One region of the Peribacillus sp. FSL H8-0477 genome, then DNA from elsewhere that is predicted to be linked to it. Evidence: a T-box and tRNA genes for the amino acid it is inferred to sense, from the RefSeq annotation. Region 1 holds a T-box; the other holds one or more tRNA genes.
The links. The T-box of region 1 lies ahead of MHI18_RS07145 (valine--tRNA ligase). A T-box ahead of a tRNA ligase gene usually reads a tRNA of that ligase, here a tRNA-Val.
Positions count from the first base shown of each region.

Region 1 (16,862 bases):
AGACACTTTCTTATCTTTCAAATCATAATCTTGTAATGTGTATGATAATTCGATATTCTGATTTGTTGGAATGATTTGATTTTCTGAAGGCGTATGCACAGTAATTTCAGGTGCATGATTCGAACCTAAAAATGCACGGTACATCGTATTGACGAATAAACGTTGTTCTTCATCTGGAAAACCAGTACTTGTATGGCCAGTTCCTGAATAAGTAATATTCCCCTTAGAATACGTATAATAATGATTCCAACTGTCATTCGCATCCCGACTGTCTTCATCAATGTTATACCATGAAATGATATCGGGATCTTCTAAGTTCAATGTAAAATACTGATTATGAGTATTAGCAATTTTAATATTTGTTTTTTCATTACCTTGTGCATCTTTATCAATTGAGAATGGATAAGAAGTAACGAGCCCTTTATTAACTATTTTTGTGTTTGTTGCTTGGTTCGGTGCAGAATATCCTAAATTGGTCATTGGGTTATCTTGCCCTGTCGCATCTCTAAAGTTTTGCACCCAAGTGTTTGTAGTTGAACCATTTTCGATGAAAATTGTATCATGAGTAAACATAACACTTTGCTTAGAATTAATATAAGAATTTACAGTGTCAGCGGCAATTTGAGAAATAGCTGCTGATTTATTATATGAATCAGCGAACCCGAAGATCACCATATCGTATTTACCATTGATTGTCCGATGTGTTGTTGAATTAAATGTCGTCATGTTGACTACATCTATTTCAATATTATATTCATCTGTTCTTTTTAAATAGGATTGCTTCATGTTTGATTCGGTCTTTAGGGAACTTGAATTTGAACTATTCGTAACTTGAAGAACCTTTACATCTACTGATTTTCCTTTAAATTTAATCATACCTTTTTCATAACTTTTTAGATTCGTTGCATTGTCCACTAATTCCAGCTTCCAGTACCGTACCCCTGAATAGCCTTTTGGCAATACAAAGGAAATGGTTGACGAAGAAGATAACACATCTTTCTCAGCCACGATTTCATCTGTTGAATATTTATCGTCAAAATTAGAATCAATATATAGTTTAGCTTTTAAGCTTCTAGAATTAACATCAGCAGGAACGGTAACATTCATAGTAAAATCAAGCGTATTTCCCGGCACATACTGGGCTGTTTTACTAGGTTCTCTGGTCAAAGAATAACTAGGTGTTTGTTTATATGCATTGCTAGTTAAAAACTGATTAAAGTCTGATCTAAATTCTCTTGTTCCTGTAAAAAATTTCTTATCATATAAAATAACATTAGCCGGTGTATTGGATAAATACGTATTAAATTTTTCTTTTAATTTATTTCCTGTCTTGATGCTGTCTACGTCCAAAATAACAGGTTGACCCTTTATAATAAAATCTTCAATAATTTCATTTGCTTTTAACCTGGTTATGTCATTCATAACTCCTGAAGTATTATGATTTTTCCCGCTTACTCCCGTACTTGTATAGTTGCCTTCCATAATGGCAATCACATCATACTTGCCATCTAATTCCTCACGTAACGCAACAAATTTTTTCATCGTCATAACCGTATAGTCAAAATCATAATCAAAATTCCCTTTTTTAAGTTGGCTCGGTAATTGGGATCCTCCGGAAGCCACAATCTCAAGCACCCGTAATTTTGATCCTGATTGTATAGCTGCTTCGGCATTATTAGACATAGGTGTGAAAATCGAAAAAATCAGCAATAATGACAAAAAGATTGTACTTAGTTTCTTCATGTCCATACACATCGCTCTCTTATAATCTATTATTATTCCTTACTTTTATTATATAACGCGGTTCTTACAAAAATCTTGTTTATTTTACAAATTTTGTGACACAGGTAGACTTATCCCACATACTGAGCAACTTTGTTCCTTCCGGCCTGCTTAGCTCCTGTATACATGGCACGGTCTGCGTGACGAATCAGTGCTTGTTCGTCATCCGCATCAATAGGCGCAGTGGCTACACCCATACTGGCAGTAATCGTCACCAGCTGTTTGGAGCGGTGTTCATCAAGATCTGAATGGACCGCGAATGGTTTATTGGCAATCGATAATCGGATAAATTCAGCAAATTTAAAAGCTTCTTCCTTTGCTAGATTCGGAAGAAGAATTACAAATTCTTCTCCGCCATATCTAGCTAACGTTCCCGTTTTACCCACAATTGAATTCAGCCGTTCTGCTAACTGGCAGAGAATTTCATTGCCGCTTTGATGACCAAAACTATCGTTTACCGCTTTAAACCGATCAATATCGATTAAAATAAGTGAGACATTTTTCGTAATGTGGTTAGCTAGATTCGTAAACTGTACTTGCAGTTCTCGTTCTATATATCGGTAATTATATAAATTAGTTAATGGGCAGCGCTCGCTTTGCTGCATGGCCAGTGAATGGTGTCTAGCATTTTCAATAGCCACACCTAGATACGAACAAAGAATATCCATTATCATCATTTGATGGTTTTCATAGGCGCGTTTTTTTGTCGATACAAGCATGACTTCTGCTACAACCAGCTTGTCTCTGACAATCGGAATCGTCATAATACTCTCTATATTCGGCTCAATGATGCCCATATCGAGATGCTTCCATTCTTTGCGAGAATGAAAGAGTAACGCTTTCCCCGTCTGCCAAACTTCTCCGGTAATTCCAAGTCCATTCCGCAGCGGCTCGATATTTTTTTCTTTAGCCACACCATTTTCAAAATAGCGCAGTAGATGAATTTCCTTTTCTGCGTTATATATATCGAATATATAGCCCTGTTCAGTCTCAACAATCGTCGATATCCGATTAATGAATAATTCAAGAACACCATCGATATGAAGTTTTTGAGTAAGCTGATGACCAAATTCTCCAGCACTTTTCAAATGAGTATTAATCTGTTTAGATTGATTATATAATTTTAGAATCCAAGCTAAGCTAATGATGGGAACGCCAATAAGGACGATTGAAATAATTCCGATTTGTTGATAGAGAATGAATAAGATAATCCCGATTGGCAATATCAACAAAGTGGCTATGCCGTCCCATAAGAGACTTTCATCTTTAAACGTGAATTTCTTATTATGTAAAAAATAATCTGAGATGGAGAGCATAATTGAGTTGGTAACAAAATAGACTAACTGGTAGACCATGATTAAAAAAATGTGCTTCCCATCTAATGTTGAACCAAATTGATGATCACCGCCGAATGAATAATAGGCTAAACCGCTCATTAAACTCATAATAAAAAATAGTAGTGAATTAAGCGGAATGCGATATACTTCCGGACGACGGATGTGTACCATCAAAAGGATAAAGATGAAGGAAATCTGTGTCGCCATGATTTCTGCTGCTAATCCAAATTCGAGAAAGAGAGCTAACGAAACACCTTGTACGACCGTTACCGGATCCTTGTTAATCATGATCGGCATCATGGAAAGAACACACATTAATGCTAAAAAGGCTAAAAGGTGCCATTCCTTGCCGATGAATTGAGGAGGAAAATAATGAAACGTCAGCCAGAGACCTAATGGAAAAATTAGTGCCCATAATCCCCATATCGTCCATATTTTCCGATTTGAAATCACCATTTCCCCCTCCTTCTTCCAAAAACTATGTAAATATTGGTAAAATAGTCCTTGTTTTTAAATATTTTAGCAAATATTTGGATTAAAGTCACACTAATTAGATAGTTTTCAGAAAATTATTTTCCTTTTTAAGTACGGACGAACAAAGGCAACAAAATATAATGAACCCGTAAAAATGAGTATTTCATTTTCTTTTACCGTATTTAGGCCATATTCAGCGGCTTCTTTCCAATCAGTGAAGGCGATTTTATCAGCCAATTTACTTGCTCTAAGTAGATCATCAAGGCTGGAAGCTCGATCGATGTCTATCTGCGTCAAAATCAGTGCGGATGCATGTTCATCAATAAGATGCAGCATGTCGTCGAACTTTTTATCTTGTAAGGCTGTAAAGACAAAACGATAATTCTTATCAGGATACCGTTCCTTTAAGGTTTTAATCAGAACTGTAATGCCCGCAGGATTATGAGCACCATCAATAATTATCTGAGGACTCAGCCTTTCAAATCTGCCGTTCCATTTGGATGCAAGTAACCCCTTCCGAATGCACTCTTCATCTATTTGATAACCATATTGCTGATTCAATAGTAAGATCGCCGAAACACCAAGTGCTGCATTGTCGACTTGATGTCTGCCAAACATAGGTTGAATCAGGTCTACGAATTCTACATCTCCAAACGTAAGTGAAAACGATTGAGTTTGATTCTGTATTTGATAGTTGCTTATCGTCAAATCGTGGTCAAGCCTATAAAGCTGTGCGGACTGCTCAGCTGCTTTAGCGGCAATTACACTGGATGGTTCCTGAACACGAACGCCTGAAATAACAGGTACTGCTTGTTTAATAATACCCGCTTTTTCAAAAGCGATTTCCGCCAGTGTATTCCCAAGAATATTCGTATGGTCAAGTCCAATGGAGGTTATCACTGAAAGAAGCGGTGTAATGACATTGGTCGAATCCAGTCGACCGCCTAACCCTGTTTCAATAACAGCGATATCAACCTTCCTTTTCTCAAAGTACATAAAAGAAAGAATCGTCAAAATTTCAAAATAGGTAGCCCCGTATTTTTCAATGACCGGAAACGCATTATTTATCAATTCAAGTAAGTCCTTGTCTGAAATTTGAGTGTTATTAATCATAATTCGTTCATTTACTCGTTCTAGATGCGGAGAGGTAAACGTTCCTGTCTGTAAACCAGACTGTATTAATATTTGCTTGATTACATTTAGGGTTGAACCCTTTCCATTGGTACCAGCGATATGAATCGACCGGAATTTTCTTTCTGGATTCCCTAGAGCTGTTAGGATCGATTCCATTCTCCCTAGGCCAAAATCCATGCCCAACGCTGATTCTCGAGTATGTAAATAGTTCATCATTTCTTCCACTGTGTTAAACAATTAGTTCCACTCCTCATGGCTGAACTGTAAATTTTTCTTTCCATATTACCATTCTTCTATTTAAAAAGCCCGCTGAAAATAACAACATGTTATTTTCAGCGGGTATTGGCTTACAATTGCTTTAATTCTTGAATCCGGCTGATTACCGCATCACGTTTTTCTACATAATCTTGTTCTTTGGCACGTTCTTCTTCAATAACAGCTGCTGGGGCTTTTTTAACAAAGCCTTCGTTGCCTAGTTTTTTCTGAACACGTTCTACTTCCTTATTCAGTTTCTCACACTCTTTATCTAAACGTTTAATTTCATCCTCAATATTGATTAAGCCTTTCAGCGGAAGAATGAGTTCAACACCCGTAACAACCGCAGTCATCGCTTGTGCTGGTCCTTCTACATTTACCCCAATCGTTAATTCTTCAGGATTACAGAAACGTTCAAGATAAGCACGATTTTTCTCAAGCTTCGCCACAATTGATTCGTCTTTCGCTTTTAACATCAAGTTGATCTTCTTACTCATCGGCGTATTTACTTCTGACCGGATGTTACGTACAGAACGAATAATTTCGACAAGCAGCTTCATTTCTTCTGCTGCTTCCGTATTCGTCAACGCAGGATCAACAGTCGGCCACGCTGCAAGGGTAATGGATTCCCCATTATGCGGCAAGTTCTGCCATATTTCCTCGGTAATAAACGGCATAAACGGGTGAAGCAGGCGCATTGTGTTATCAAGAACATAAGCAAGAATCGAACGTGTTGTTTTCTTCGCTGCTTCGTCTTCCCCGTATAATGGCAGCTTCGCCATTTCAATGTACCAATCACAGAAGTCATCCCAGATGAAGTTATATAGGGCACGGCCAACTTCACCGAACTCATATTTGTCAGCTAGTCTTGTTACGGTTTCAATCGTTTCATTTAAACGCGTTAAAATCCATTTATCGGCCACTGATTTTTCACCATTTAAATCGATTTCTTCATATTTCAAGCCGTCCATGTTCATCAAGGCAAAGCGAGAAGCATTCCAGATCTTATTCGCAAAGTTCCATACGGATTCAACTTTTTCCGTACTGTAACGAAGATCTTGACCTGGTGATCCGCCTGTTGACAAGAAATAACGTAATGAATCGGCACCATACTTCTCAATCACTTCCATTGGATCGACACCATTACCTAGTGATTTACTCATTTTCCGGCCTTGTTCATCGCGAACCAGTCCGTGAATAAGCACATCTTTAAATGGACGTTCTCCTGTAAATTCAATTCCTTGGAAGATCATCCGTGATACCCAGAAGAAAATGATATCATAACCAGTTACAAGTGCACCGGTTGGGTAATAGCGTTTGAAATCAGCTTGATCAGTATCCGGCCAGCCCATTGTAGAAAATGGCCAAAGTGCTGAACTGAACCAAGTATCTAACACATCATTATCCTGTTCCCACATCTCGCTGTCAGCTGGTGCTTCTTGACCAACGTAGACTTCGCCTGTTTCTTTATGGTACCAAGCAGGAATTCTATGTCCCCACCATAGCTGACGAGAAATACACCAATCATGAATATTCTCCATCCAACGTAAGTACGTATTTTCAAACCGTTCAGGAACAAAATTAACTTTTTCGTCTTCGGATTTCTTCTGTAATTCAATGGAAGCATCAGCAAGCGGCTGCATTTTAACAAACCATTGTGTAGAAAGATAAGGTTCTACAACAGCTCCGCTTCGTTCTGAGTGGCCAACTGAATGAAGATGTTCTTCAATTTTGAACAATACACCTTGTTCTTGAAGATCTTTAACAATCTGCTTACGGCATTCAAAACGGTCCATTCCTTCATAAATACCAGCTTTCGCATTCATCGTACCGTCTTCGTTCATCACAAGAATGCGTTCAAGATTATGGCGGTTCCCTACTTCAAAGTCATTCGGATCATGTGCCGGTGTAATTTTTACAACCCCTGAACCAAAATCAATTTCAACATAATCATCGCCCACAATTGGAATTTCACGTCCAACGATTGGTAAAATAACAGTTTTTCCGATCAGGTGTTTATAACGATCGTCTTCTGGATGAACCGCAATCGCAGTATCACCAAGCATCGTTTCTGGACGAGTTGTTGCGATTTCAATTTCACCTGAACCATCAGCAAGCGGATATTTCATATGATAGAAGGCACCTTGAACATCCTTATGAATCACTTCTATATCAGAAAGGGCTGTTTTCGTAGCTGGATCCCAGTTAATGATTCGTTCCCCACGATAGATTAGACCTTTTTTGTATAAGTCAACAAACACCTTATTAACAGCTTTCGACAAACCTGAATCAAGGGTAAATCGTTCACGGGAGTAATCTAGACCCAATCCTAATTTCGCCCATTGATCACGGATATGTCCTGCATATTCTTCTTTCCACTTCCATGTTTCTTCAAGGAATTTCTCGCGTCCTAGGTCATAACGGCTTATGCCATCTGCACGAAGTTTTTGTTCTACTTTCGCTTGAGTAGCAATCCCCGCATGGTCCATTCCCGGCAGCCAAAGTACGTCCATTCCTTGCATCCGTTTCATACGAGTCAGAATATCTTGGAGTGTGGTATCCCATGCATGACCTAAATGAAGCTTTCCTGTCACATTCGGCGGCGGGATTACAATCGTATACGGTTCTTTTGTTTCATCAGGTGCGGCTTCAAAGTATTTTCCTTCTAACCACCACTCATATCGCCCTTTTTCGATAGTTTGCGGATCATATTTCGTTGGCATTGATTGTAGATTATCTTCCATAATAATTCCTCCTATAATGGCTTTTTTTCCATAAAAAAACTTCCTCATCTCAAAAGGACGAAGGAAGTTTTTCGCGGTGCCACCTTTTTTCCGAAAAAGAGAATCATCGCGTGTTTTGCGATTCTTAATCGGCTCTCAAATAAGATAACGGCTTCTGCCGGCACCCGTTACTCACTTCACGGATACAGCTCACAGGCGACTTCAGGGGATACTTACTTAGAAACCTTTCACCAATCGGTTTCCTCTCTAAAAGCAGCTTTCCACCGTACTACTCCTGATCACAGCATTCAATTTATGTAGTTACGTCATTATTCACAAAAGAATTAATACTATTATCTTACTTAAAAAACAGGGCTTTCGTCAATCATCTTTTCCTTATTTCTGAGATTTTATACGATTTGTGCTAGCTTATGCGAGCTATTTCAGGTATGTGCGAGGATTACGTGAAGGAGTCTTCCAGATAAAAAATAGCCGGAGCAAGGATGATCATGATTCTCCTCCTGCTCCGGCATTAACTATGCTCCTGTTCGGCTGCTTGAGCTGCTTCCGCTGCTGCAGCTTTTTTACTGTTTTCAATTTCTTCAATTTTCATCACCATATATTCAATGTTTTTCAACTGCCAGTAGTGGCGTTGTAATGATTTCACGGAGTGGTACTCACTTTTGTTTGTTTTCTCGAAATACTTTCTCGCAATGGAGACAGTAGCGCCGGGATAAGCTAAATAGCTCTGGAAAAGAAGCATTTCTTCTTCCTTAAACGGAAAATAGCGAAAATAATTATATAACCAATCAATACAATCATTATTATTGGAGGGATATGTTTTGGCCGTTTTCTCCAAAAACGGAAGCAAATCAAAATGCGGCGGTGCTTTTTGTGACCTTTCAAAATTAATGAAATAACCATAGCCTCGTTCATTATAAATAAAGTGTTTTAGTGAGACCTTGCCGTGTGTGACAACTGTCCTGACTTTTTCCAAGTCCTTTGACTTCTCTGCCCACGACTCTATTTTTTTCAGGGAGTAATCCATTGCTTGTGAGATATCGGTATAATAGTTGCAAAACATCATTTCAAAAGGCGCCATATACCATTTCTTTTCACAAGCAATGACAAATTCATCTAAAAATTCCCGTTGCTTTTTCCACTCCTCAACGGTCACGTTATAATGCTCTTCTCGTTCCTCAGCATCCACCGGAATATCTCTCACCGATAACGTGTGCATACGTGCTAGTTCACGAAACATCTGCTTGTGACGCTCGGAACGTTCTCCGCTTTCTTCATCAACAAGCCAAGGCATTAAATAATACAAACGGTTGTTATTCAGAACGCCATATCGACCACCCTCAGCTTGGTAAATTGGCACAATTCGATTATAGCCGCGTTGATACAGCGTTTGGATATTGCGGATAAAATCAATCCCCTCCTGTGCTGGCATTGACTTTAACGCAAAAATCCCCTGTTCACTGTAGACCTTCGTGATTTTCCCAAAGTCTTCAAGATACTTAACGCGAAGTCCATATTGAGACAATATTTCACCCAAGTTTTCATTCGGTTCTTTATTTCGGTACACTGTCTGTCACCGCCTTTCTTCATTCAATAAAAGCAGAGCCAATAATGACCCTGCTTTTATCGGTTAGTGCTTGTATATGGTCACCTTAGGAATGTACAACACTTGACCTTCATAAATATCCATTGTTGGCTCAAGCATATTGCTGTTCATTAAGGATTGAACAGAGACCTCATAACGCTCCGCCAAGATATCGAGTGTATCACCTTGTTGGACGATACAGACCTTCATCTTCACAAGCTCTTCTTCTTGTTTCCTGCCGAAGAAATCTGTTAGTGAAACATGCTTCTCTTTCGTTTCTTCCTTTGACTCCTGTTTATTTTTCTTATAACTTTTAGATCGCGGAATTTCTACAGCTTCCGCTTCTTGAGGCTCTGGCTTTCGAACAAGATCCAATAAGTGATGGTATTTCTTTTCTTGTTTTTGTTCAGCTTCAACTACTGACTCCTCTTCACCACTTTCTTCATAAACAGGTTCTGTTTTTTGTTGAAATACCACTGGGTCTGCCGCTTCCACAGAGCGAACTTCCTCCATTTCCACTTTCTTCGGTACAGTCTCAGTCGGGCAATCTTCCTGGTCTCTTTTCAGCACAGGTCCTTTTTTCGGTTCAAAGACAGTGGTTGACGATTCATCATCTGGCTGCTTCCTAGCTTCAACGTAAAACGGCTTATATAAATCATCCTCAGAGTTCATCTCGTCAGACTCAGGACTCTCCCTGTTAAGCGGCTCCATCTTACGATCGGCAACGGCCTCCTCGCTCGATTCAACACTTGACTCCACTTCTAATTCCACTGAAGAATGGGAACTCGACTCTTCTTGTTTTTGCTCCCGGGACCCGGCACTTACCTCTTGTTCTACTTTATCGTATTGCTGAGAACTCGACTCTTGGTCAAATTCGTATCTTGATTGAGAACTTACCTGCTGCTCTTCGGTTGACTGCGAACTTGACTCCTGTACGATTTCGATCTCGTATTCTTCTTGTTTCAAATCTTCTCTTTGTGGCATATGCGGCTGTTCACCATAAATACCTGTCACCAGCAAGTCAGCCTGAAGCTTCAAACAATTTCGTTCAATCAACGTATAATCAAACGTCTGAATGTTTACACCAATATCATCCACTGACTCCACCCGATTATATGGAATGGAAATATCAACAGGAAAGCGATGGTTAAATTCCTGCGTGCCATTCCCTGAGTCTTCTACAGATTGCATCGTCTTTGGATAATACCCCTGTGAATAATGCTTGATTTCTGATTCACCACTTGAAAGATTAATCTTATATTCCCCACTCAAATCAAGAGTTCCTTTAATTACTACATACTCATCGCTTTCTTGAATAGTCACATTTGGATCGAGTGAAATCGAATAGAGCTCGGCTACTTCCTGCCCCTTCTGAAACCAAATCGACTCCTCGAGTGTAAAACGTAAAAACGGCAAATTATCCGCGGTCAAAACCATTCCTCCTTTCAAAACAATAACGATACCAATACAATTTATGAAACTTAACAGCTGTTTATGCCACCAGATTGTTGGATTATTTCAAAAGTTAGTATGGAGGAGGGACTATGAGAAATGTATTTTTACCACTTTACTACCTAGAGCAAAGCAGCCTCTTAAGCCATTCTTCTTCCTTACACCAAAGTCACCAAGCTAATCCGAATATTTTAGTTATCCCTTTATAACTCTTGTTGCAAAAATAGGGTATCTGGCTCTTTTGGATACCCTTTTTGAGCAATTCTGCCTCTCAAGCTATCAGAAAGTGATTGGATATTGATAAAAAGCTAGGATTCTACATTTATTTCACCATTTCAAGCTTGCCGGATCACCTAAATGGAGCTTAATGAACGCTGATTCGTCCCATTTCAGCTGTTATTCGGCCCTTTCTCTGATTGATTCGGCCCTTTTTGGCTATCATTCGGCCCTTTCTCTGATTGATTCGGCCCTTTTTGAATATCATTCGGCCCTTTCCAAGATGAACTTGCTGATCCAGTTATAGCTCTCATTGAAAACTACTGTTTTTAGTAACCCATTTGGATAAACCCGCCTCTCAAGCTACGAGGATGAGCCTATTATTCTCCACCGTTTTAAATGGAAAAGCTAATCCAAATATTTTGGTTATCTCCTTATACCCCGTGTTGCAAAAATAGAGTATCTAACTCTTTTGGATACCCTTTCTGGGCAACCCCGCCTCTCAATCTATCAGAAAGTGATCTATTTTTGATAAAAAGCTAGGATTCTACGTTCGTTTCTCCATTCCAAGCTTGCCGGATCACTCAAAAGTAACTTAATGATTGCTGATTCGGCCCATTTTGGCAGTTATTCGGCCCTTTCTCTGATTGATTCGGCCCTTTTCGGCTATCATTCGGCCCAAACTCGACTTGATTCGGCCTTTCCCAAGATGACCTTGCTGACCCAGCCTTTCCAAATTTCCGCGCCTCTCAAGCTAGAATAAAAAAACCCGAATTCCTCATAAAATGTACCCTATAAGATAGACACTTTGAAAAAAGTCTATCTTGTAGGGTATTTTTATTTATAATGAGAAAAAAGATACGGGAGCGGAACCGAATGACAAAAATCTACTTAACTGAAAAACAACAAGCGCAATTAAAATGTAATCCCTACGTACAGGCAGTTAGTGAAAAGGCCATTACCTATACAGATGAATTTAAGCGCCATTTTATTGCAGAAAATGAGAAAGGAAAGCTACCAAGAATCATTTTTGAAGAAGCGGGATTAGATGTCGAATTAATCGGTTTGGAGCGTGTGAGTTCTTCCGCAAAACGTTGGCGAGCAGCGTATCGAAAAGCTGGTATAGACGGTTTACAGGATACACGTAAAACGAATTCAGGACACCCACTTGAACGGGAACTAAGCCTGGAAGAAAAATACGCACGATTAGAAGCGAAAATGCGATTACTTGAGGCAGAGAACGAACTACTAAAAAAGCTGGATCTACTCGAAAGGCAGATGAGGAAGAAGAAATCACAATGGAAGCGAAAATAAAATTTGAACTGATTTATGGCGCCATCAATAAATACGGATTGAAGCGCATGGTGAGCTACTTCTGTGAACTGATGGGGGTTTCTCGCTCAGGTTATTACAATTATTTTGATGAACGCTCTGCACAAAACCGTGCAGATCAAGATGTGGCAGATGAAGTGGTGAAAGAAATCATTTTAAAGGCGTATTATTTCCGAGGACGCAAAAAGGGAGCACGCCAAATCAAAATGACGCTTCAAAATCAATATAGTGTCACATATAACTTAAAACGAATTCGCCGTATTATGAAGAAATTCGATATTATCTGTCCAATTCGTAAGGCCAATCCCTATCGACGCATGGCAAAAGCAACGAAAGAACATCGGACATGCCAAAATGAACTAAACCGTAACTTCAAGCAAGGTGTGGCAGGAAAAGTGTTATTAACAGATATCACGTATTTGACGTATAGAGGCGGAAAACGTGCTTATTTATCAACGATTAAAGACGCAGAAACGAACGAAATTTTAGCGTATGAGGTGTCCGATTCCTTATCGCTGGATATCGCCCTCCATACAGTAAAGAAATTGAAAAAGCATAAGCATTTAGCGAAAGATGCGTTTATCCATTCGGATCAGGGTTTCCATTATACGAGCCCTATTTATCAAACCTTAGTAAAGAAAATGGGCCTAGGCCAGTCGATGTCACGCCGTGGCAACTGTTGGGATAATGCGCCCCAAGAATCCTTCTTTGGGCATTTTAAAGATGAAGCCAATCTAAAGGAATGTGAGACATTAGAAGTAGTGAAACGAGAAATTAAAAGTTATATGACGTACTACAATCATTATCGAGGCCAGTGGAATTTAAAAAAGCTGCCGCCTGTAAAATACAGACAGCAGCTTCAACAAGTTGCCTAGGCTTTTTCAAAATGCCCTTTACAAAGGGTACACTTTATCATAGGAATTCGGGTTTTATATTATTTTCTTAGTTTAGAGAAGGCTTTTTCTGCTGCGGCTATGGTTTTTTCGATGTCTTCATCGGTATGTGCCGTAGAGAGGAATAGGCCTTCGAATTGGGATGGCGGCAGGTAGATGCCTTGCTCTGCCATTTCTCTATAGTACGTGCCGAAGAAGGCTAAATCAGAGGTTTTAGCTCCTTCATAGTTGATTACTTCTTCGTTGGTAAAGAATAGGCCGATCATGGAGCCTGCACGGTTAAACGTATGAGGAATATCATATTTTGCCGCTGCTGCGCTGATGCCTTTTTCAAGCATGTCGCCTTTACGTTGGAACTCTGTATATACTTCAGGTGTCAGCTGGCTAAGCGTTTCAAGGCCTGCTGTCATCGCTAGTGGATTTCCTGAAAGCGTTCCTGCTTGATAGATGGTTCCGCTTGGTGCAACTCTTTCCATGATTTCACGTTTTCCGCCAAATGCTCCAACTGGAAGTCCGCCGCCAATTACCTTGCCTAGACAAGTCATATCTGGAGTCACTCCGTAGTAACCTTGGGCGCAGTTATAGCCGACACGGAAGCCGGTCATGACTTCGTCGAAGATTAACAGTGCGCCATATTGCGTTGTTACTTCTCTTAGTCCTTCAAGGAAGCCTGGCTGTGGTGGTACGAGACCCATGTTGCCTGCAACTGGTTCAACAATGATACATGCGATGTCTTCACCAAATTGTTCAAATGCATACTTAACCGCTGCAAGATCGTTATAAGGTACCGTAATCGTGTTTTTTGCTGTTCCTTCTGGGACACCTGGGCTGTCTGGCAAACCAAGCGTAGCAACGCCCGAACCAGCTTTAATCAGCAACGAATCACCATGACCGTGGTAGCAGCCTTCAAATTTCAAAATTTTGTTTCTGCTTGTGTAACCGCGAGCGACGCGAAGTGCACTCATGGTTGCTTCCGTTCCCGATGAAACCATCCGAATCATTTCAACTGAAGGAACCCGATCAATGACCAGCTGCGCCAATTCGTTTTCAATCACCGTTGATGCTCCGAAACTTGTACCTGTTTCTGCAACCTTCTTAATTGACTCAACCACGCGATCATTGGCATGACCTAAAATAAGCGGTCCCCATGATAGAACATAATCAATATATTCATTGCCATCGATGTCATAGATTTTCGAGCCTTTACCACGTTCCATAAAGATCGGATCCATATCAACCGATTTGAATGCACGTACAGGACTGTTCACTCCGCCTGGCATGAGGTCTTTCGCTTTAGTAAAAGCTTGTTTTGATTTTTCATATGAACGCATTTTCAGATCTCCTTTGAAAGGTTAGTTTTTTTCATCTCGCAGCCAAGCAGCTGCTTCCTTTGCAAAATAAGTGATGATCAAGTCGGCGCCAGCACGTTTGAAGCCTGTCAGCATTTCTAAAACAATTACTTTTTCATCTATCCAACCGTTGTTAGCGGCTGCTTTCACCATTGAATATTCACCGCTGACGTTATAAGCAACTATCGGAAGCTTCACCGTATTTTTCACATCGCGGATGATATCCATATACGAAAGAGCAGGTTTTACGATTAAGAAATCAGCACCTTCAGCTATATCGGATTCTGCTTCACGGAACGCTTCCATTCGATTCGCTGGATCCATTTGATAGGTTTTCCGGTCACCAAACTGTGGAGCTCCATTGGCAGCGTCGCGGAAAGGACCGTAAAAAGCAGATGCATACTTAACGGCATACGACATAATTGGAATATCTTCAAAACCAGCTTCATCAAGTCCTGCACGAATTGCTGTAACAAATCCATCCATCATATTCGATGGTGCAATAATATCCGCACCTGCTTCTGCCTGGCTGACTGCCGTTTTGGCAAGTAGATCTAATGATGCATCATTAAGAATTTTGTCTCCTTCAACCAGACCACAGTGACCATGACTTGTATATTCACAAAGACATGCATCAGCAATCACGATCATCTCAGGATACAGTTCCTTCACTAGGCGGGTCGCTTGCTGTACGAGGCCATTATGATGAAATGCTCCAGATCCCTGTTCATCCTTATCATGCTCGAAAGGAACGCCAAATAGTATCACGGATTTAATCCCAAGCTCTACTACTTCATCCATCTCAGCACGAAGGTTATCCATGGATAATTGATAGATTCCGGGCATAGAAGAAATTTCGTTTTTAATGTTTTCTCCATCAATAATAAAAATCGGGTAAATTAAATCCTCTTTTTGAAGTACGGTTTCACGAACCATTGCTCGGATGCCTGCACTTGAACGTAAACGACGATGACGGTTAAACTGTAAATCTTTCATCACTTATTCCTCCTTTTTATTTCGGTCAATTAGGTAGGCCGCTAAGCTGTCAATCATGGCGCTAACTGTATATTGTTCTGGACAAACCTTTACCTTCAATCCATAATTCAATGCCGTTTTTTCAGCAATCGGACCAATGACAGTGATGATTATGCTGTCTAAACATGACTGCAGCCGGTGGGTACGAACTATTTCCATAAAGTGATCCACCGTTGAGGAGCTGGTAAAAGTAATCACATCAAGACTGCGATTCTTTAACAGATTCGCAACCACTGGACCACTTTCTTTAGGAAAATAAGTCTCATAGAGAATCAATTCCTGACAATGTGCACCCGCTGACTCGATAGCCTTCGCGATAACCGAGCGTGCTCGATTCCCTTTAGGCAGCAGTACCTTCGTGTTTTTTTCTATCAGCGGAATGAATTCTTTCACAAAGTTCTCTGCCACAAATTCAGTTGGTATGAAGTCGGCTTTGACGCCGTGTTTTTCAAGGGTTTCTCCTGTTTTTTTGCCAATGACCGCAATTCGCGGCAGCTGAATAGGATTGTCTATTTCCTCTAGTAGTCGAAAGAAAAACTCTACACCGTTATGACTGGTAAGAATCAACCAATCATAATCCGCTGTTTTCGCTGCTTTTTCGAGCAGCTTTTCTTTTTCCTTAGGGAATGTAAAGCCGAGTAGAGGGACCGTAACCGGTATCCCCCCATACTCTTTTATTTTGGAAGTCAGACTATCAGACTGCCCTTTTTCTCGGGTGACCAGGACACGGCAGCTGCCCAACGGTCCAGTGTTACTCATTACTGATCTAACTCCGCTTTCACTCGGTCAATCAGATCTTTCGCACCTTGCTCGCTCATTATTTCTGCTGCCTGAACGCCGATTGCTTTCGGATCTGTTCCTTCGACAACTTCCTTATAAATCACTTTTCCATCAGGTGAAGCAACTAAAGCGGTTAATGATACGGTTCCGTCTTCTGATTTCTTCGCAAAACCAGCAATTGGTACTTGGCAGCCGCCTTCCATTTTATCAAGGTAAGCACGTTCTGCTTCAACTGTAATCTTTGTATTTTCACATGTTAATTTTTTAAGTTCATTTAGTAAGTCTTGGTCATCTGTACGGCATTCAATGGAAAGTGCCCCTTGTCCTACAGCTGGCAGACAAAGTTCCGGTTCAAGGAATTCAGCAACAATATTTGGATCCCAGCCCATTCTTGAAAGGCCAGCCGCCGCTAAAATAATCGCATCATATTCTTCGTTCTTTAATTTATCTAATCGTGTATCAATATTTCCGCGGATCCATTTAATTTCTAAATC
Region 1 is NZ_JBBODE010000001.1:1,393,193-1,410,054, forward strand. It holds gene MHI18_RS07130 (DUF5057 domain-containing protein) at 1-1,749, opposite strand, end outside; gene MHI18_RS07135 (sensor domain-containing diguanylate cyclase) at 1,854-3,575, opposite strand; gene MHI18_RS07140 (bifunctional folylpolyglutamate synthase/dihydrofolate synthase) at 3,681-4,964, opposite strand; gene MHI18_RS07145 (valine--tRNA ligase) at 5,075-7,726, opposite strand; T-box leader at 7,777-8,017, opposite strand; gene ysxE (spore coat protein YsxE) at 8,238-9,293, opposite strand; gene MHI18_RS07155 (LysM peptidoglycan-binding domain-containing protein) at 9,357-10,742, opposite strand; gene MHI18_RS07160 (hypothetical protein) at 11,153-11,293, opposite strand; one part of gene MHI18_RS07165 (IS3 family transposase) at 11,856-12,240, shown strand; one part of gene MHI18_RS07165 (IS3 family transposase) at 12,240-13,186, shown strand; gene hemL (glutamate-1-semialdehyde 2,1-aminomutase) at 13,246-14,535, opposite strand; gene hemB (porphobilinogen synthase) at 14,557-15,549, opposite strand; gene MHI18_RS07180 (uroporphyrinogen-III synthase) at 15,553-16,347, opposite strand; gene hemC (hydroxymethylbilane synthase) at 16,347-16,862, opposite strand, start outside.

Region 2 (16,862 bases), on a different contig from region 1:
TGTTTCAGTAACGGAAGATCAAGAAAATGTCGCACGTACTATGCGCGATTATAATTTCCTTGCAGTGCCTGTAGTTGATTTTGAACAGCGTCTGTTAGGGATTATTACAGTTGATGATATCATGGACGTTATGGAAGAAGAAGCTTCTGATGATTATTCAAAACTGGCTGGTGTATCAGATTTAGACCGTGTGGAAAAAAATTCGTTCACCGCTGCGAGTAAACGGCTTCCATGGCTGATTATCTTGTTATTCTTGGGCATGTTTACAGCTAGCCTAATCGGCAGATTCGAAGAAACGCTTAGTCAAAAAGCAATTCTAGCTGTCTTTATACCGCTTATCGGCGGGATGGCCGGAAATACCGGTACACAGGCTTTAGCTGTTGCAGTACGGGGGATTGCGACGGGTGATTTAGAAAATGAGAGTAAATGGAAACTAGTTATTCGCGAGGCAGGAACAGGATTAATTACAGGTTCTATTTGTGGTATTTTGATTACGGTTATTATCTTCTTTTGGCATCACGATTTACTGCTAGGTCTACTCGTTGGAATCTCCATATTTTTAACATTGATTATTGCAACATTGGCAGGATCATTGATTCCGCTTATGATGCATAAAATGAATATCGATCCAGCTGTAGCTTCCGGACCTTTTATTACGACGATTAATGACATTATTAGTATTTTAATATATTTCGGCTTAGCCACGTTGTTTATGAGTTATTTACTTTAGACGCATGTTGAAAGATGCTTTCCATGATTCCAAAGATTTGTTATACTTTTATTACTAGGTACTAATAACTCGTATCAATCAGGAGGACTAATTCATGACTCTTTCTTTACAAGGTAAGACATTTGTCGTTATGGGCGTTGCTAATAAACGCAGCATTGCTTGGGGAGTTGCCCGCTCCCTTCATGCATTTGGAGCTAAAATAATCTTTACATATGGCCGTGACCGGACAGAACGCAGCGTTCGGGAATTAGCAGCCACACTTGAAGACAATGCACTTGTTTTACAATGCGATGTTTCAAAGGATGAAGATATTGAAGCGTGTTTTGCTTCTATCAAGCAACAAGTGGGAATCATTCATGGGGTTGCACACTGTGTGGCGTTTGCCAATAAGGAAGAGCTCAATGGCGAGTATATGAATGTAACGCGTGAAGGATTCATGCTTGCTCATAACATAAGTTCTTATTCGTTAACGGCCGTAGCCAAAGCAGCAAAAGACCTTATGACTGAAGGCGGAAGTATTATTACGATGTCTTATCTTGGCGGAGAACGCGTATTGCCTAATTACAACATTATGGGAGTAGCTAAAGCATCGCTTGAAATGAGTGTCCGCTATCTGGCCAATGATCTAGGACCGTTAGGAATTCGCGTGAATTCAATCTCAGCTGGTCCTATACGTACATTATCAGCCAAAGGAGTCAGTGACTTTAATTCAATTCTCCATCAGATTGAAGAAGAAGCACCGCTTCGCAGAACAACTACACCAGAAGAAGTAGGCGATACAGCCGTATTCCTTTTCAGTGAGATGGCTAGAGGCATAACAGGTGAAAATCTGCATGTAGATTCCGGTTATCATATAATGGGATAAATGAAAAGCTCAAGAAGCCAAGAGTGGTTGGCTGTTCTTGAGCTTTTTTTATTCAAAAACAGGAGTTAACTTATCTTTTCCTGAGTTTTGAAGGGTTACGTTAATATCTATCGAATCAATGAGATCCTTTGTTAAGGGAATTCGCCCGTCCTTTTCGATTTTTTTCCATGTTTTATTATCCTCTCTGTATAGTATTTCGGATAAGTGAAATACATCAACCCCTTTACTTGCCCCGTATTTATAGCTGGTTTTGATTTCATTCTTTAATACTTTTTTAATTTCCTTCTCAAAGTCCTTCATCTTGGTTGGTTGTTTCACTAATTCAATATTCGCTTTTAGCCTTAATTTGATCTTGAATTTGACTTCATCGCCCCGAACGATAGGAATGACTTTTTCTTTTTTGTCATAAACCACCGCAGTAATTACTTTATCTGTACCTTTAAAAAGATCAATATTATCTCGCGTAAAGTCTTTAAATATGAGTCGGGTTCCGCCAATTTTATCTTTTGGAAATATTCCATAGTATTTCTTTTTTGATACCACAGCTACATCCTGAATTAATATATTCTTTCTCGATTCCTTTTCTCCAAACCATTGCTTAGTGATTTTTATAACAGGGAGTGCAGCTACATGACTTGGTTCATCAAGTCTAATGATGAGTTCTCTTAAATCAAGAGGCTGAATCAATGAACTCTGTTTAAAATTCCCCTCTGGGTCACTCAGCCTGGAGAAAGCCATTGAGACACTCTCTATGGGACCGATTTTCATCGCTTCTTTAAGCGGTTCTTTAGTTGCGTAATAAAAGATTCTATATCTTGTCTCACGGTAACGATCAAGAAAATCAGTAGCGGGTCTTAATAAGTCATTTTTTAACGCTTTTTCAGAAAAAATGATAAATGATAAATGGCCCCAATATATTCGCCGATCTGAGGTGTGGTACAAGTTGAAAATTGCTTCATCAAGTGTTTTTCCAGCAGCTCGGCCGACATCTACTCGATTTGGAATTGAACTTCCGCCTTCTGTTTTGGCTAAGCCGCTCATATTCATAATTTGTAAAAACACGACAATCTCACCATCTTTATAATCTATGCCCATACCAGTTGCGTACACAAGCCGCTCGGGTTCAGTAGTATCCCAACAGCCTGAAAGAATGAGGGTGCAAAGAATGATGGATAGGTATTTAACTGATTTTTTCACTGTTCACCGTCCCCCTGAGGCCTTTTATCGTCTGGAGAAAACATAGAAGGTCTGCTTTTAATTTGTTTAGCAGGCAGGCGAAGCATTTCTCTTAATAAGTTTTTGAAATTTAGATTAGCTGTAAAGTCCAAATAAGGAATTCCGAATGTCCTCATATTACTCAAATGAATCAAAATGAATAGAAGTGAAAAAAAATATCCAAATAAGCCTAAAAAGGAAGCAAATAAAATCGTAAACAGCCGGAGGACACTTATCGCTCCAATTAATGACTGATTAACCAAGGTAAAGGTAGCGACAATAGAACCGGAAATGACGACAAGCATAGCCGGGCTTGTTAGACCAGAACGGATGGCTGCGTCACCTATAATCAAGCCGCCGAGAACACTTAAGGTGGTTCCGATGCTTGGCGGGAGACGCATGCCAGCTTCTCGGAATATTTCAAACATGATGACCATAACAATGGCCTCTAATGAAGAAGGAAGCGGTAGGCCTCTTCTAGCCTCTACAACGGTGGCGAGTAAGATGAGCGGAATTTGGTCTTGGTGAAAGGTCGTCACGGCCACCCAAAAACCAGGCAATAGGGCGGCAACAAAGATACCAAAGATTCTTAGTAATCGTTCAAAGGAAGCGAAAACACTGTTATATTCATTATCTTCTCCCGTTTTTAAGAGTAAAAATAAGTTGGCAGGAGTAATGATTGCATAGGATATGCCATCAATTAATAGGATAATTCGTCCTTTTAAAAGCGATTGAACAGCAGTATCAGGTCTTCCGGTATAATCATATCTCGGAAATAGAGGTGCGGGTTTTTCAATTAATTCCATCATCTGATTGCCGCTGTAAATTCCATCGACATCAATCTGTTTAATTTTTTCTACAAGTCCTTTCACAATTTCAGGATTTGCAGCATCCTTTACATATAAGAGTGAAACCTTTGTTAAGGATCGCCGGCCTACTTCAAATTGTTCGTTTTGAAGTGATTTAGTACGCAGTCTTTTTCGAATTAATGCAGAATTGATTATTATATCTTCTATGAAATTATCTCTTGGTCCCTTTATAGTCGTTTCTGTTGCCGTATCCTCAGGTGTACGTTGAGGGCGATTGGAAATTCCAATAGAATAAAGCCGATCATAACCTTGAAAAAGGATGATTGCTTTACCAGAAAAAATATCGCTGACTAGATCCTCCTCGTTAAGAACTTCTTTCATAATGGGCAAGTGAAGAGCATGCAAAATAGTGTCTGGTGAAGGCAATTGGTCTGGATAATTTTCAAAAAAAGCATCCAATCGTTCAAAAACGAGCCGATTTAAGGACTCTGTATCAACAAGTCCTTCACAAGCGGTAATGGTAACGTTTATTGGGTGTGCTGTTCGGAAGGTAAAGGACTCGAAAAATACATCCGCTGAATCAGCAAATAACTCTCTAAGGTAGCCTTCATTAGGAGAAAAATCTAAAGCCATACTTGGTTTATTACTTGGAATTGTAGGTCTCTTTTTTGTTCTCTTGAACATATTGACTCCTCCTGCTTTTCTTGTTAGCTAAAGCGGCAATGATGCCTAGAATAAGGGAGATGGCAAGGAAAAACCAAAACGTAAAAGGCATTAAGAATGAACGGATAAATGAATAAAAGGTGATATCGCTCATTGGAATAAGGTTAGTAATAATCAAAAAAAGTGAAAAGCCTGCTAGTAGGATTATTTTTTTCTTATTGCTTTTAAAGGTAAAGGCTTCGGCTGACAGAAATAAAAAAAATGAAATCCTAATAAAGGCTCCAGTTATCCATTGGTAGATGGACAGAAAGTCAAGATGCTCAATAAATCTTCCTAATGAAACGAGTCCCCATTGTTCAAAGGCAGGGTATTTTTGACGTGCTGCCTCATAAGGTCCAAACTCAGTCAGGGATCCAATCAAAGGTCCTATGATGAGCCCGGCTAAGATAACACTATTAATCAGAAAAAGTTTGATGGTCATTTTTCCATGTACTTTTTGTTGGATGAAAAGAAGAGCAATAATTTCTATTAGTCCGGATAAAGGGTAAATAGTCCCTGAAAGTACTGGTTTAAATCCATGCTCTAAAATCGGTTTTAAAAGGGTGTGATCTTTGTATTGGATATTGGCGAAGGCCACAAAAAAACCGAAAACAACGACTGCTGTCAGGACAAATGTATTTAGAATAACGATGGTTTGTATATTGGTTATCGACAGTAAAAAACAAAGAATGGTAAATAAGATGACACTGAATAATATTGGGGTAATCGGCAGATACGATACTTTTGTCCATGAAATAAACTCTTTAAGAGTGACTGCAGCGAGTAACACAAATACCAAACTAACCATTATGGAAAAGGTCCGGCCAAATACTTTGCCTGTATGTTGTTCAACAAACTGAAAGATATTTTGATTGATGGTTTTTCTATGGATATAGGAAAGTAAAAAACACCAACACAGAATAAAACCAAGCGCGATTCCGACAGATACCCAGCTATCCCTTTTAGCAGCACCTAATAAATGCGGGATAACGGTAACATGATTCTTCAAACCAATCGCCGTAATAATCAGGAGTGATATTTGTAAGAGTGAAACTTTAGGCTGGTTATTCATTAGACAGCTCCCTATATAGTTACTTATTATTATCTTTTTCTAATAAAGGGAAATTTATTTCAATTATTTTTCATTAGAGGAATCGAAGGGAAACAGGGTAGTCATAAAAACGAGAATGAAAAATATAAATGACACATAGGGATGCATGAAAAAATGTGGGCGAGGAGGGGCGCAGCATGTCAGAAAAGGAAAAGAAAGTAAGATCAAAGCCGCTTCTTTATATTGTTCAACCGGACATTTTAGAGCCAGAAACAGAAAATATGCAGAAGGAATTTAGAAGCAAAAAAACTAAGATAGATTATAAAACAGATGTTGAGCCAGTGGAGGCAACCGAGATAGTTCCTGAACATGAAGTGAAGATCGAAAGTGAAGATAGGGAAGAGAAAGAGAGGAAAGAACAGCAGCTTGAGCAGATGAAGCATGACTTTGGGGTTTATAAAGCTATGGATGAAATTCATGCGGAGATTGATTCTATTAAACAAATAACGGATCATTACTCACCGGAAGGTACGTCGATTATAAAAGAAAATATACCAGTCGCAAATGGAGGCGGCGTTCATGAAATTAAAAAGCTTGAACCAAAGTCTGCTGAAGAGCTTCAAAGAAAAGAAGTAAGAAAAGCAGTGAAGGATCTTTTACGTAAAACAGAGAAAGGCGTAACGCCTCTTTGTGAAGCGAAAATCAATGGTCGTATTGTCCGATTTCAGCTTTTGGGAAAAAAAGGGGAATCTGTGCAAATAAAAACAGGCACGACAATTCAAAATGTGCAAATAATCGATCTTTCTGATTTTAAAGTACTTTAGCGGATGAAAGGGGCGAATCGTAGAGGATGTTACTGAAAGAAATCAGTTGGACGGTAATTACGATGCTCGGACTAGCGTCATTTAGACTAACTCGAATTATCGTCTTCGATAAGATTACCTCATTCTTACGTGCCCCGTTTTTTAATGAAATAGAAGAAACGAATGAAGATGGAGAGATAGAAATTTATTTAGTTCCGAAGGAGAAAGGACTTAAAAGCTGGATTGGGCAGCTCTTGAGCTGTTATTGGTGTACAGGTATTTGGGTCAGTCTATTTATAGGTTATGTATATACGTTAGAGCTCCCAATAGGAGAATTCTTTATTATTATTCTGGCAATTGCTGCAATAGGTTCCCTTATAGAAACAATCGTGTTACATCTCATAGGCTAGTGTATCAAGCAAGAAAGGAGCAATAAACATACTCTAATCATATATTCCATATAAAAGGAGTGTAGATAATGGATAGGAACATTAATCAGCAGCCGTATCAACAGCCATATCAACAGCAACAACAGCCCAGTTATGCATATCAGAGACCAGTTAAGAGAATCCCAAAAGTAAAAAAAGACTGTGGGTGCAATAAAGGTGGATATAAAAGGTAGTGATTGGAAGCTAGACTCAATTTAGAGTCCGGCTTTTTTTTATTTAAGGAAGCAAAGGGATAAGAGCAGAGGAAATAGGCTGTATCGAGTAGGACATAGCCTGCACATAACGACAAAAATTTCATATCTTAACAGTGAGCTAAGCTTAAAGCGAGGTGAAAAATATGTTTGGATTATGTGGAGGATACAACTCTTGCGGCGGTGGATATGGCGGCGGATATAGCAATGGATACGGCGGCGGCGGGTACAGCAGCGGAGGATACAGCAGCACGTTTGTATTAATCGTTGTATTATTTATTTTGTTAGTTATTGTCGGCGCTTCATTCTGCTAAGTACTCAATGGAATAGGCGTCAGGCCTATTCCATTTTTACTTAATCAAATACGACGATTACTTTCTTATTTCTTGCAGTTAATAATTCTTCCTGAATTGTAGAGCTAGAAATGTGATTTTGATGTTTTGTTAAGAAAACAAGACGATCAAACTTAGGAATGGCCGGTATTTCCTGCAAAACTGGCATTACATAAGTAGGCCTTTTCCAATACCGTCCAGGGGAGGACTGAAAAGAATGATCCCAACCATCATCAGGATTGAATTCGGTTAATTCAGTAAACTGTATGTCTCCGTTGGGGGTTTTTGCAATAGAATCTTGTAAGAACAGGAAAAAGAAAGTATCAGCATATTGGACTGTGTGGATCATGCTATAAGGAAGGTAAATCCATCTAAGTTCGCTGTTTATCACGATCCCTTTCTTAAGAATCTTTGTGATTACACCAGGAATACTTTGGGGAGAGCTGCTAGTCTTACTGATTATTGAATCGATTGTTGCCCCTCCTATTCAACGTTTTGCTACACTATATTCAATAAACAGAAAAAGGTAAGCCATGAACGAAAAAATTCTTAAATTTCCTTTAATGTTGGCTATGCACCCTTTGGATTTGGGTTCATAGAATAGGAATACAGAGAAGGAGGGCGAAGGATGGATAACAAATTCTTTAAAAATATGGAAAACAAGACTGGCGTCAATATGAAAGATGTATTTGAATTGGCAAGTTCTCTGCAAGGGGCAAATTTTAAGGATGAAGCGACCGTACGGAACGTCATAAAACGGGTATCCCAGATTGCCAATAAACCAGTTAACAAAGAAACAGAAGATAAAATCGTCCAATCAATCGTAAAAGATGGGAACAAACTCGACTTCGGAACGCTTGCTGAAATGCTAAATAAAAAATAATCGGGTATACAAAAAAACGGAGGATGCTGGAGTCCTCCGTTTTTGTAGTTATAGGTTTTAAGACGCGGCGAAATTAGTCGGCCTTCCTTTAAAAAGGGCTGCTTCTGCATTTCTAGTTGTCTAGCGCCAGCAGCCAGCTTACTGTGGAAAAGATGAAAGTCCACAAAAGGCAAAGGGCCGCCTTTTGGTCCTTTCCCTATTTCCTTCGCAAGCTAACGGGCTGCTTCTGCATTTCTTGTTACAAGTTCAAGAATCTTGATGGGTGTGCTGTTTTTCCTCTTCTTGTTTGTGGTACGGAGATATAGAGTTCCTGTTTGGCTCGTGTGGCGGCTACGTACATGAGTCGTCGTTCTTCTTCTAGTGGAGCGGTTTCACCTTTACGGTATGCTTCGAGTGAGAAGTCATGCGGTAAGCTGCCGTCTACAGCGGATAACAAGTAAACTGATTTGTATTCTAAACCTTTTGAACGATGGATGGTCGTCAGTTGAATCGCGTCTTGGAAATGCTTGGAGAGCTGCTTGACTTCCTTCACCATAGCAGCCATATGGTCCGCATGTTCAATGAATGAGCTAATGGTTTCAAAGCGTCTTGCGGCTACTTTTAAATCTCGGATGTCGTCAGAACCTTTATCCACACTGACTTCATCACCGCGTTTTTTTACGTAATCTGTAAAGCCAAGATCCTTTTCAATAAATTCAAGTGCAACAGAAGGGGACAAGCCGGATAAAGATCGAATTTTTTCAGGTAATGTTTTTAGCTTTCTCTCCTGAAAGGCATGTCCTGTTTTAACATGTGAAAAGGCATTAATAAAATCACAATCTTGTAAGATTGTTTGTGCTTTCATTTCTTGTAAAGCACTTTGTTTTAAAAACAGGGAAGATAATATTGAACTCACTGGTTTTGGATCTTCAGGATCAAGCGCCAGCCGCATATAAGCGAGCATGCTTTTGACTATTTTACGTTCATAAAAGCTCTCGGCATCTCGTTCAATTACAAACGGAAGACTAGAAGCTGCCAGCCGCTCAAAAATAGCTCGTGACATGGAATGAGTGCGGTATAGAATAGCAAAATCACCTGGTTGAGCACCTTGTCTGATTTTTTCTTGGATATCGGTCACAATCATGGTCGCTTCAATTTCCTCATCATAAGGATAAAACAAAACAGGCGGGTTTCCGTTATCATGCTGTGCTTGCATGGCTTTGGCACGGCGTTGTTTATTGCGCTTAATCATCCGGTTAGCTGTCGAGACGATTTTATGTGACGAACGATAGTTCTCTGTCAGTTTAATGACCTTTGCTTGTGGAAAGTCCCCTTCAAAATGGAGAATGTATGAAGGGTCACTTCCACGGAAGGAATAGATGGACTGATCGTCGTCACCAACCGCACACACATTTTGTGTATTGGCTGATAAGAGTTTAATTAATTCATATTGTACAGCATTAATATCTTGAAACTCGTCGACTAAAAAATAGTGAAAGCGTTCTTGATATCTGGCTAATAGCTCTGGGTAGTCACGGAAAAGTAAATAACAGCCTACCAGCATATCGTCAAAATCATAGCGATCGGTTTGAGTTTTATAGTCTTCGTAGCTTTTATATAATGATAGACAAGATGTTTCAAACTCGTCCTTTGGTTTAATATCCTTAGGGAATAGAAGTGAATTTTTCCATAATCCGATTTGCTGTAACGCTTGGTCATAAGCAAATTCTTTTTCATCTAATCCTATTTCCCGCCCCGCGTTTTTAAGAATCTTTGACCTCTCCCACTCCCACTTCAAGAGACGATCCCGCTGCCATTGATCTGGTTGATGGAAGATCAGGATTTTATAGAAAATACTATGAAAAGTCCCGCTGACAAGCTGCGAAGCAATCATCGGCGTGATTCCTGGATAACTTAGCAGACGTTGTTTCATTTCAGCGGCTGCTTTGGAGGTAAACGTGACAAGCATAATACTTCGCGGATCAATCTTTTTTTCCGTCAGCATAAAAGCTGTCCGAACCGTTAATACCCTTGTTTTTCCGCTTCCAGCGCCAGAGAGAACGAGTAATGGCCCCTCAATTGTCGATGCTGCAGTAAGCTGCTGACTATCAAGGATGACACCGCATCTGGCTAATTCATTGAAGTAAGGATTATCAATTGTTGAAGGTTTTACAAGTTTCTTTTCAAAATCAGGACTACCGCTGACTTCTTTGGATGTAAGGAAGTTTTGCTGGACAGGTTTTTCTTCTGTAATGGTACGAGAGATAGGAATACGAAACCCATTTTGTTCACGATACTCTACTGTTTCAGTAGAGGGAGAACTCGGGCTGGATTCCCATTGCAGGGTATTGCATACGGGTACATTTGGAGCTGCATGATAAAAATGCGGCTCTTCGTGTATACCTACATATAATTTGACTGGTGAATGGCAAGCAGGACATAACAGATTCCCACGCTTTCCCTTTTCAAAAAGGATTTGCAGTTCATCAGGTGAAATACTGTCTAGTTTTATAAGTCTATTTTCTGATTTTGCTGCTTTCATAGGTAAACCCTCAAATCTGCTTCTGCTGAAATAGTATTGCAGGTTTTATCATAACAGAACAAAAAGAAAACAAAAAGTTGTAAAAGTGGTTTAACTAGTAGAAATATTGGGAATAGGTCTATGAGTACATACATTCATTTACTATTTAAAAACTTTAGGAAGGGTGAAAATAAAATGGGATACATAGCACCAGTCACACAGTTTGATTACATCCAATATGCTAATCGTACAGCTGCTGCCGAAAGCCAAGCGAATCGTTCTGTCCATGGAACATCCCCCATTTTCCCAATGAAGTTTTACAGGGAAATGAATACAGATCGTACTGAAACGCAGCCCACTGAGACAATGTCAGATCATGAACCTAACGAATTAAGTATGTATAACGGTGCATCTAGACATAAGAATTATGTTCCAAGAGAAGTTATCGAACAAACAGCAACGGAGTTAACAGGCAAGGGATGGTTTGTTAATGCAATGGTGTAAATAAAGTCAAAAGGACACATATGTGTCCTTTTGGGTTTACTATTACAGAACGTCAACTTCCACAATAATCGCAAGAAGCAATTGAAGTAAAAGCTGGATATTGATAGCGATTTGAGCATCAGTCGTTCTGATTTCAATATCACGGCTGTTTTCAACAATTGTTTTTTGGCGTGTAATCTGGCTGATTTTAGACGTTTGCAGCAATTCTTGTGTGATTGAAGAAGAATCCTGGCCGTCAGCAATTGAAATGCTGATAATGACAGCAATCGCAGCTTGAATGGCAGCTTGTAAAGAAAGTGCTGCTTTTAAATCAACTGAAGTAACCGTTACATCACAAGAATCTTTGATGAAAATTAACTCTTCAGATAATTGGAATTCTGAATTACCTTGAACAGCTCTTTGATCGATGTTATTATCTTCGTTACGGCAAAATGCGGATAATGGGTGACGATCGTCTGAATCTAGAGCAGACCACCTTTTTTCTTGGCGACATTCCTTTCTGCTTTCCTCTCTACAGCTGCTGCTTTCGCTGCTGCTGCTCTCACAATGATTTCTATTGCTTCTATACACCTCTTGATTCATAATAATCCTCCTTAGGTTTGATTCTTTATTAAAGTATGCGTCAACTGCCATGATGTTTGGACGAATCTACCTCGGCAAATAACTATTTTGTGCGGATTTTTGGGTTAAAGCTGACGAGGCTATTTAAATGAGTCATAAACATTAGTAGTTGGATTTACATCGGCTTCGGTAATGCTGGTATGTTCGTCAGTTAATTTCTTGTATTGCTCCTGCAGATGGAGAATCGTCTTTTTCAGTTGTGCCTTCTCCTGATCTGTAAGATTAATATTCTCTTTTTTGATGCCATGTTTCCGTAATGTGCTGGATACAAGCAGCTTCATTAACTCCTTTTGAGATTCCTCCATATTAAATCCTTGATCACTGATAACAATCTCCTCCTTTTCCTTTCATACTCATAGACTATGAAGATAGGAGCTGATAGGACAGGGGCAAACGTGGAATTTCTCCATTTTGAGCAAAGAAAAATCCCGAACCAATTGGTTCGGGAGTACTTACATGTCTTTTATCATAGTCTTATGAGGAATGCCCGCATCGAGGAATTCTTCTGAAACGATACGGTATCCGCGTTTTTCATAAAAAGGAATCGCTTGAATCTGTGCATTTAGCTTGAATGTGTGGATATCTTGTTTAGTCCCATATTCTTCAAGAGCATTCATAATAATAGTGCCGGCACCCTTACTGCGAGCAGCGGGCATCACGCAGATACGTTCAACCTTACCGATTCTATCAAGAATACGGAGCCGCCCTGCACCAGCTGGACGCTGAAGTTCATCATATAAAATAAAATGAGTAGAAGCATCCTCAAACTGATCAATTTCTTCTTCCTCAGGAACAAGCTGCTCCTCAACAAAAACTTTCATACGAACATAATAAGCATCTTCAAGTTGTTTTTTAGTAGTTACAAGTTCTATGTTCAAAGATCTTATTCCTTTCCAAGCTTGTACGTTTTATAAACGTTCCAAGTGCCTTGTTCATTTTGTTTCATTAATTGAATTTCAGTAATAACTTCCTGATGGGTTAAATCAAGCATGCTTAACTGACCTAGAACATCAGAATGCTCATTAATCGATAGATTCTGACCGATCGTGATATGCGGGACAAAATTATAAGGCGAAGGTGCTCCAGCAAACTCTTCTTGATTGAATGCATTGTACAATCCCTCAAGTTCTATTGAAGGTTCAACCTTAAAATAGATGGTATTTGAGACTGGTTGAAACGTGCTCGCTTTAAGAACCTTAAGCACCATAGGGTTGAAATGCGTAACAACATCCTCGATTTTCTGTTCAATGTTTTTAATTTCAGCATCTGACGCTTCAAAAGCCGCTTTAATTGTAACATGAGGCGCAATCAAGGAATAATTCGTATCATACCGTTTTCGATATGAATTTGCTTTATCCTGTAGTGTCTTAGAAGGAAAAATAGCGATACCATATTTCATAAAAATACCTCCCGAATGAGAATACTGTACTTTGTACGTTATTTCAAATAGTATACCAAAAATTAGGTAAGATTGTGACGTAAACTACCTATGCTTAAAACATTTCCTTTAACGCCCGTTTAAGATCCTTTTGCCAGAACTTCCAGGTATGTGTACCTTCAAACTCATCATAAAAATAAGAAAAGCCTTTTTCTTTCATCAATGCACTTAATTCTTGGTTCGGCTTGAGAAAGTCGGAAACTGTATCGTCGGTAGAGGAGGGGACTTCCGTTTCTCCAGTACCGATAACATGATAAATTTCAAGCAAATGAGGTGCCTCAAAATCCCTTACTGCATTGATAACTGTTTCATTTACAAGTGGTGACTGTAAAATACACTTACCAAATGTATGTGGATATTGAAGTGATGTCATGAGTGAGACTGTAGCCCCAAGTGAATCACCGATTAACGCACGGCCCAATCCCATATGGTAAACCGGAAACTCTTCTTCAAGAAAAGGAAGAAGCTCGTGGGCGAGAAAACGTATGTAGTTCTTATTTTGATCCCCATCTGGATGATACTTATTCCAGCGGTCATAGCGATTTTGATAAGGAACACCCACTATGATAACATTCTCCATTTCCCCACTGGCAAGCAGCTCATCCGCTACTCTCCCCATTCTCCCGAGTTGAAAATAATCCCGACCATCCTGAGCAATAAGCAGTGAGTATTTATATAGAGGAGAAAAGTTAGCTGGTAAATAGACAAGCAATTCTAAATCTTCCCCTAAAGCCTTACTGGTAAACCTATATTCCTTAATGGTGCTCTTAGCTTCATTCATCCCGTCACACCCCTGTTGAATGTTTTAAATTAGTTGAAAGGGCTTACGAAATAATTTTACCACACTTATTCTTGTAATTCCCGTCTAAAGGACGGCTGAATGAAGAGCAAATCACTGTGTTATGGAGAGTAAGAAGAAGGACCAGCTTAGCACTGGCCCATATATGAGGAATAAATAGGGAAGAAGGATTAGAGGAGTCAACCTAACCGCTGTTTATAGGTAAGCAGTTGTGCAGATAGAATATTACTCACTTTAAAGGTACGTTTCAACTGACGTAAATAGCAGAAAGCCCGTATTCGATCTTCCTCAATAGAAAGTACCTGAATTTTACGCTGCGTAATCACACCTGACTCTGACATATAGATAATTTCCACCATTCGATTCTGCTCCATACTCTTTGCAAACATCGTCATCAACATCTAATACACACCTCCATAAATGTATTATATGCGAACGTATATTCTTTATGCAATATAAATAAGAACATTAGTTCTCTTTTTGGTAAAAAAGAATTAGAAGTTTTCCTAGAAAAATAGTATTGACATTTACCAAAGAAAATATATAATTAGAAATGTACCAAAACGAGCATCATTACATAACGATCTGTTAGCTCAGCTGGGAGAGCACAACCTTGACAGGGTTGGGGTCGGGGGTTCGAGCCCCTCACAGGTCATCACTTTCCAAAGGCTACAATCCTTGATATCACAAGGTTTGTAGCTTTTTTTGTTGTTGTCTTACCGGCTGCGTTTTGCTCGATTTAAGGATTTGCTCACATTTTGCTCACATAAAATTTTGAACAGCGTTATGGAAAATATCAGCCACTTCATCATCTTGGTTAGGGACAGAAGTTATTAATGTCCCTAGTACCGGTGGAGCGAGCTTTCTTTATGAATATTACAAAATATGGTATATTAAAGAAAAGTTGCAAAGATTTTAAAAAAGGAAATAAGTAGGGATACTTTTAATTACAATGCCAATTCACCTTATAACTACGAAATATATTTACACTACTTCGTCAAAAGCCACTGTATCCGCAGCTACAACAGAAACAGCCACCATAGAACAGAAAATCATAATCGATGACAAACGGGGAAATAATCAGTTCCACTATTACGAGATTAGCAGTGATACAACCAATCATTGTCGTTACGGAAAATCATTTATATGAAAGTAATCACTTTCGAAAATACCGTTCTGTATTAAATCCATATTAATTTGGAGAGTGACCGTATGTTTACAAAACAATTGTTAACTAGTTTAAAAGAAAGATTAAACGAAAAAGGTAGATTACTTAAAACTACACCTGAAGGTCTAAATATAGAAGTAGTGTGCACGTTTGAAGAACCGGCTTCTCCTGAAGAAATTAGCCAAGCGGAAAAAGACTTTAAGATGAAATTCCCAGATGACTACAAAGAATTCTTGTTGCAACATAATGGTGCTTCTCTTTTTTCGGGAATTGAAGATGGAGAAGAAATTGGTGGAGAACTGTGGTTATTTTCAATAGAAGAGATTAAGGAAGCAATAGAAGACTATAATATCGAAAAGGGTAAATTTTTACCGATAGGTTCAGTGTTGGATCAATCTTTAGCTATTAGTAGTGAGCCACTCAAAAAGGGAAGTTTAAATTATTTAGGGATTGCTGAAATAGTGGATCACTATGAATCGGTTAATTTGAATTTCGAATTATTTTTAAGTCGCTTTATTACCACATCTGGAGAAAACTTTTGGGAATGGGATTCGTGGACTGCTGACGATTATTACGAGGAAGATGAAGGCTATTGAGGTATAAGGAGAAGTAAAAATGAATAAAAAGATACTATCTGGTCTTGTACTTGTTCTCGGAGTAGTAATCTTGGTTGCTTGGGAGGGAAACGGAGTGAATAAAGAAGTAAAATCGAATCACTCTCAAAAAAATGAGAAAAAACGTATAGAAGATGTAATATATGTAATCGAACCAGAAATAGAAATCAAGATATGGAAACAACTGAAGATGCGGAAATTATCTATGAACTAACTGAAGAAGAAGAAAGATTGGGCCTTAAGTTTGTGGAGTAAGCGTTATGAAAGGTGAATTTTATGGACTTTTCCAAACCTTTAATTTTTTCAAGGTAACTTATAAGTAATATAAACATATGCTTAGAACAAATACATGGTAGAGCCTGTCATTAGGTTCGGCTATGTATTTTTTTCTATGGAATATTCATCCTAAGAAAATGATATTGCAGCGTATTTGAACTTGTACGAGAGTTATATCATGAAGTGCACAGAGAAAAATAAAATAATAGAATAACAATATGTGATAAAATACACTTAAATGTTTTTAAATTATAAGGAGTCCAAAAATGAAAAAGAAAACAAGTTTTTTAGCCTTACTTTTAACGATTATCTTTATGGTTGGTTGTACGAACGTAGAGGATGCATCTGTCACAGATAAAGAAACAGATTCAGAAGATGTAACCGCAGTTGAAACAAATTCAACTAATAGCGAAATAGAAGAAACTATCAATACGGTTGAAGATGAGCCAGTTGAGGAAGAAGCACCAACTGAACAAAATAATGACCTGTTCTCGGGATACAAACTTATTGAAGTTGATGGTGGTGATTTGTCTGGATATCGTGAACCTAACGTCGTCGTTGACATTGGCTTTGGGGACCGTGAATATTGGGCATTTACTAATGAATACGGGCAGCTAGTACGTGTCATTGCTGACGAAATTACTTTACAAGATGATCGTAACGAACCTGTAACATCGTCTGGAAGATACTATTCTGATGAGGCGAAAGTTCCAGGAGTGGAAAGCGATGTTTTAGATGAAGGACATGCCATCGCAGATTCTCTCGGTGGGGTATCGAATGCATATAATATTACCCCACAAAATAGTACACTTAACCGCCATGGTGACCAAGCTTATATGGAAAATGCGATACGCAGTGCAGGTGGAGCCACTAATTTTGAGTCGGTTATCACCTATCCAAATACGGAAACGC
Region 2 is NZ_JBBODE010000002.1:923,574-940,435, forward strand. It holds gene mgtE (magnesium transporter) at 1-730, shown strand, start outside; gene fabI (enoyl-ACP reductase FabI) at 825-1,595, shown strand; gene MHI18_RS16270 (Ger(x)C family spore germination protein) at 1,644-2,792, opposite strand; gene MHI18_RS16275 (spore germination protein) at 2,789-4,303, opposite strand; gene MHI18_RS16280 (GerAB/ArcD/ProY family transporter) at 4,263-5,393, opposite strand; gene MHI18_RS16285 (hypothetical protein) at 5,570-6,196, shown strand; gene MHI18_RS16290 (DUF1360 domain-containing protein) at 6,223-6,585, shown strand; gene MHI18_RS16295 (hypothetical protein) at 6,654-6,797, shown strand; gene MHI18_RS16300 (YjcZ family sporulation protein) at 6,962-7,129, shown strand; gene MHI18_RS16305 (hypothetical protein) at 7,170-7,538, opposite strand; gene MHI18_RS16310 (stage VI sporulation protein F) at 7,776-8,030, shown strand; gene MHI18_RS16315 (ATP-dependent helicase) at 8,269-10,551, opposite strand; gene MHI18_RS16320 (hypothetical protein) at 10,672-11,034, shown strand; gene MHI18_RS16325 (spore coat protein) at 11,077-11,616, opposite strand; gene MHI18_RS16330 (hypothetical protein) at 11,736-11,960, opposite strand; gene MHI18_RS16335 (GNAT family N-acetyltransferase) at 12,108-12,533, opposite strand; gene MHI18_RS16340 (2'-5' RNA ligase family protein) at 12,539-13,054, opposite strand; gene MHI18_RS16345 (alpha/beta hydrolase) at 13,149-13,874, opposite strand; gene MHI18_RS16350 (hypothetical protein) at 14,072-14,293, opposite strand; tRNA gene MHI18_RS16355 (tRNA-Val) at 14,475-14,547, shown strand; gene MHI18_RS16360 (hypothetical protein) at 14,845-15,042, shown strand; gene MHI18_RS16365 (SMI1/KNR4 family protein) at 15,105-15,656, shown strand; gene MHI18_RS16370 (hypothetical protein) at 15,676-15,888, shown strand; gene MHI18_RS16375 (DNA/RNA non-specific endonuclease) at 16,217-16,862, shown strand, end outside.
Region 2: it encodes a tRNA-Val, which carries the amino acid that the T-box ahead of MHI18_RS07145 (valine--tRNA ligase) is inferred to sense. The anticodon was not compared.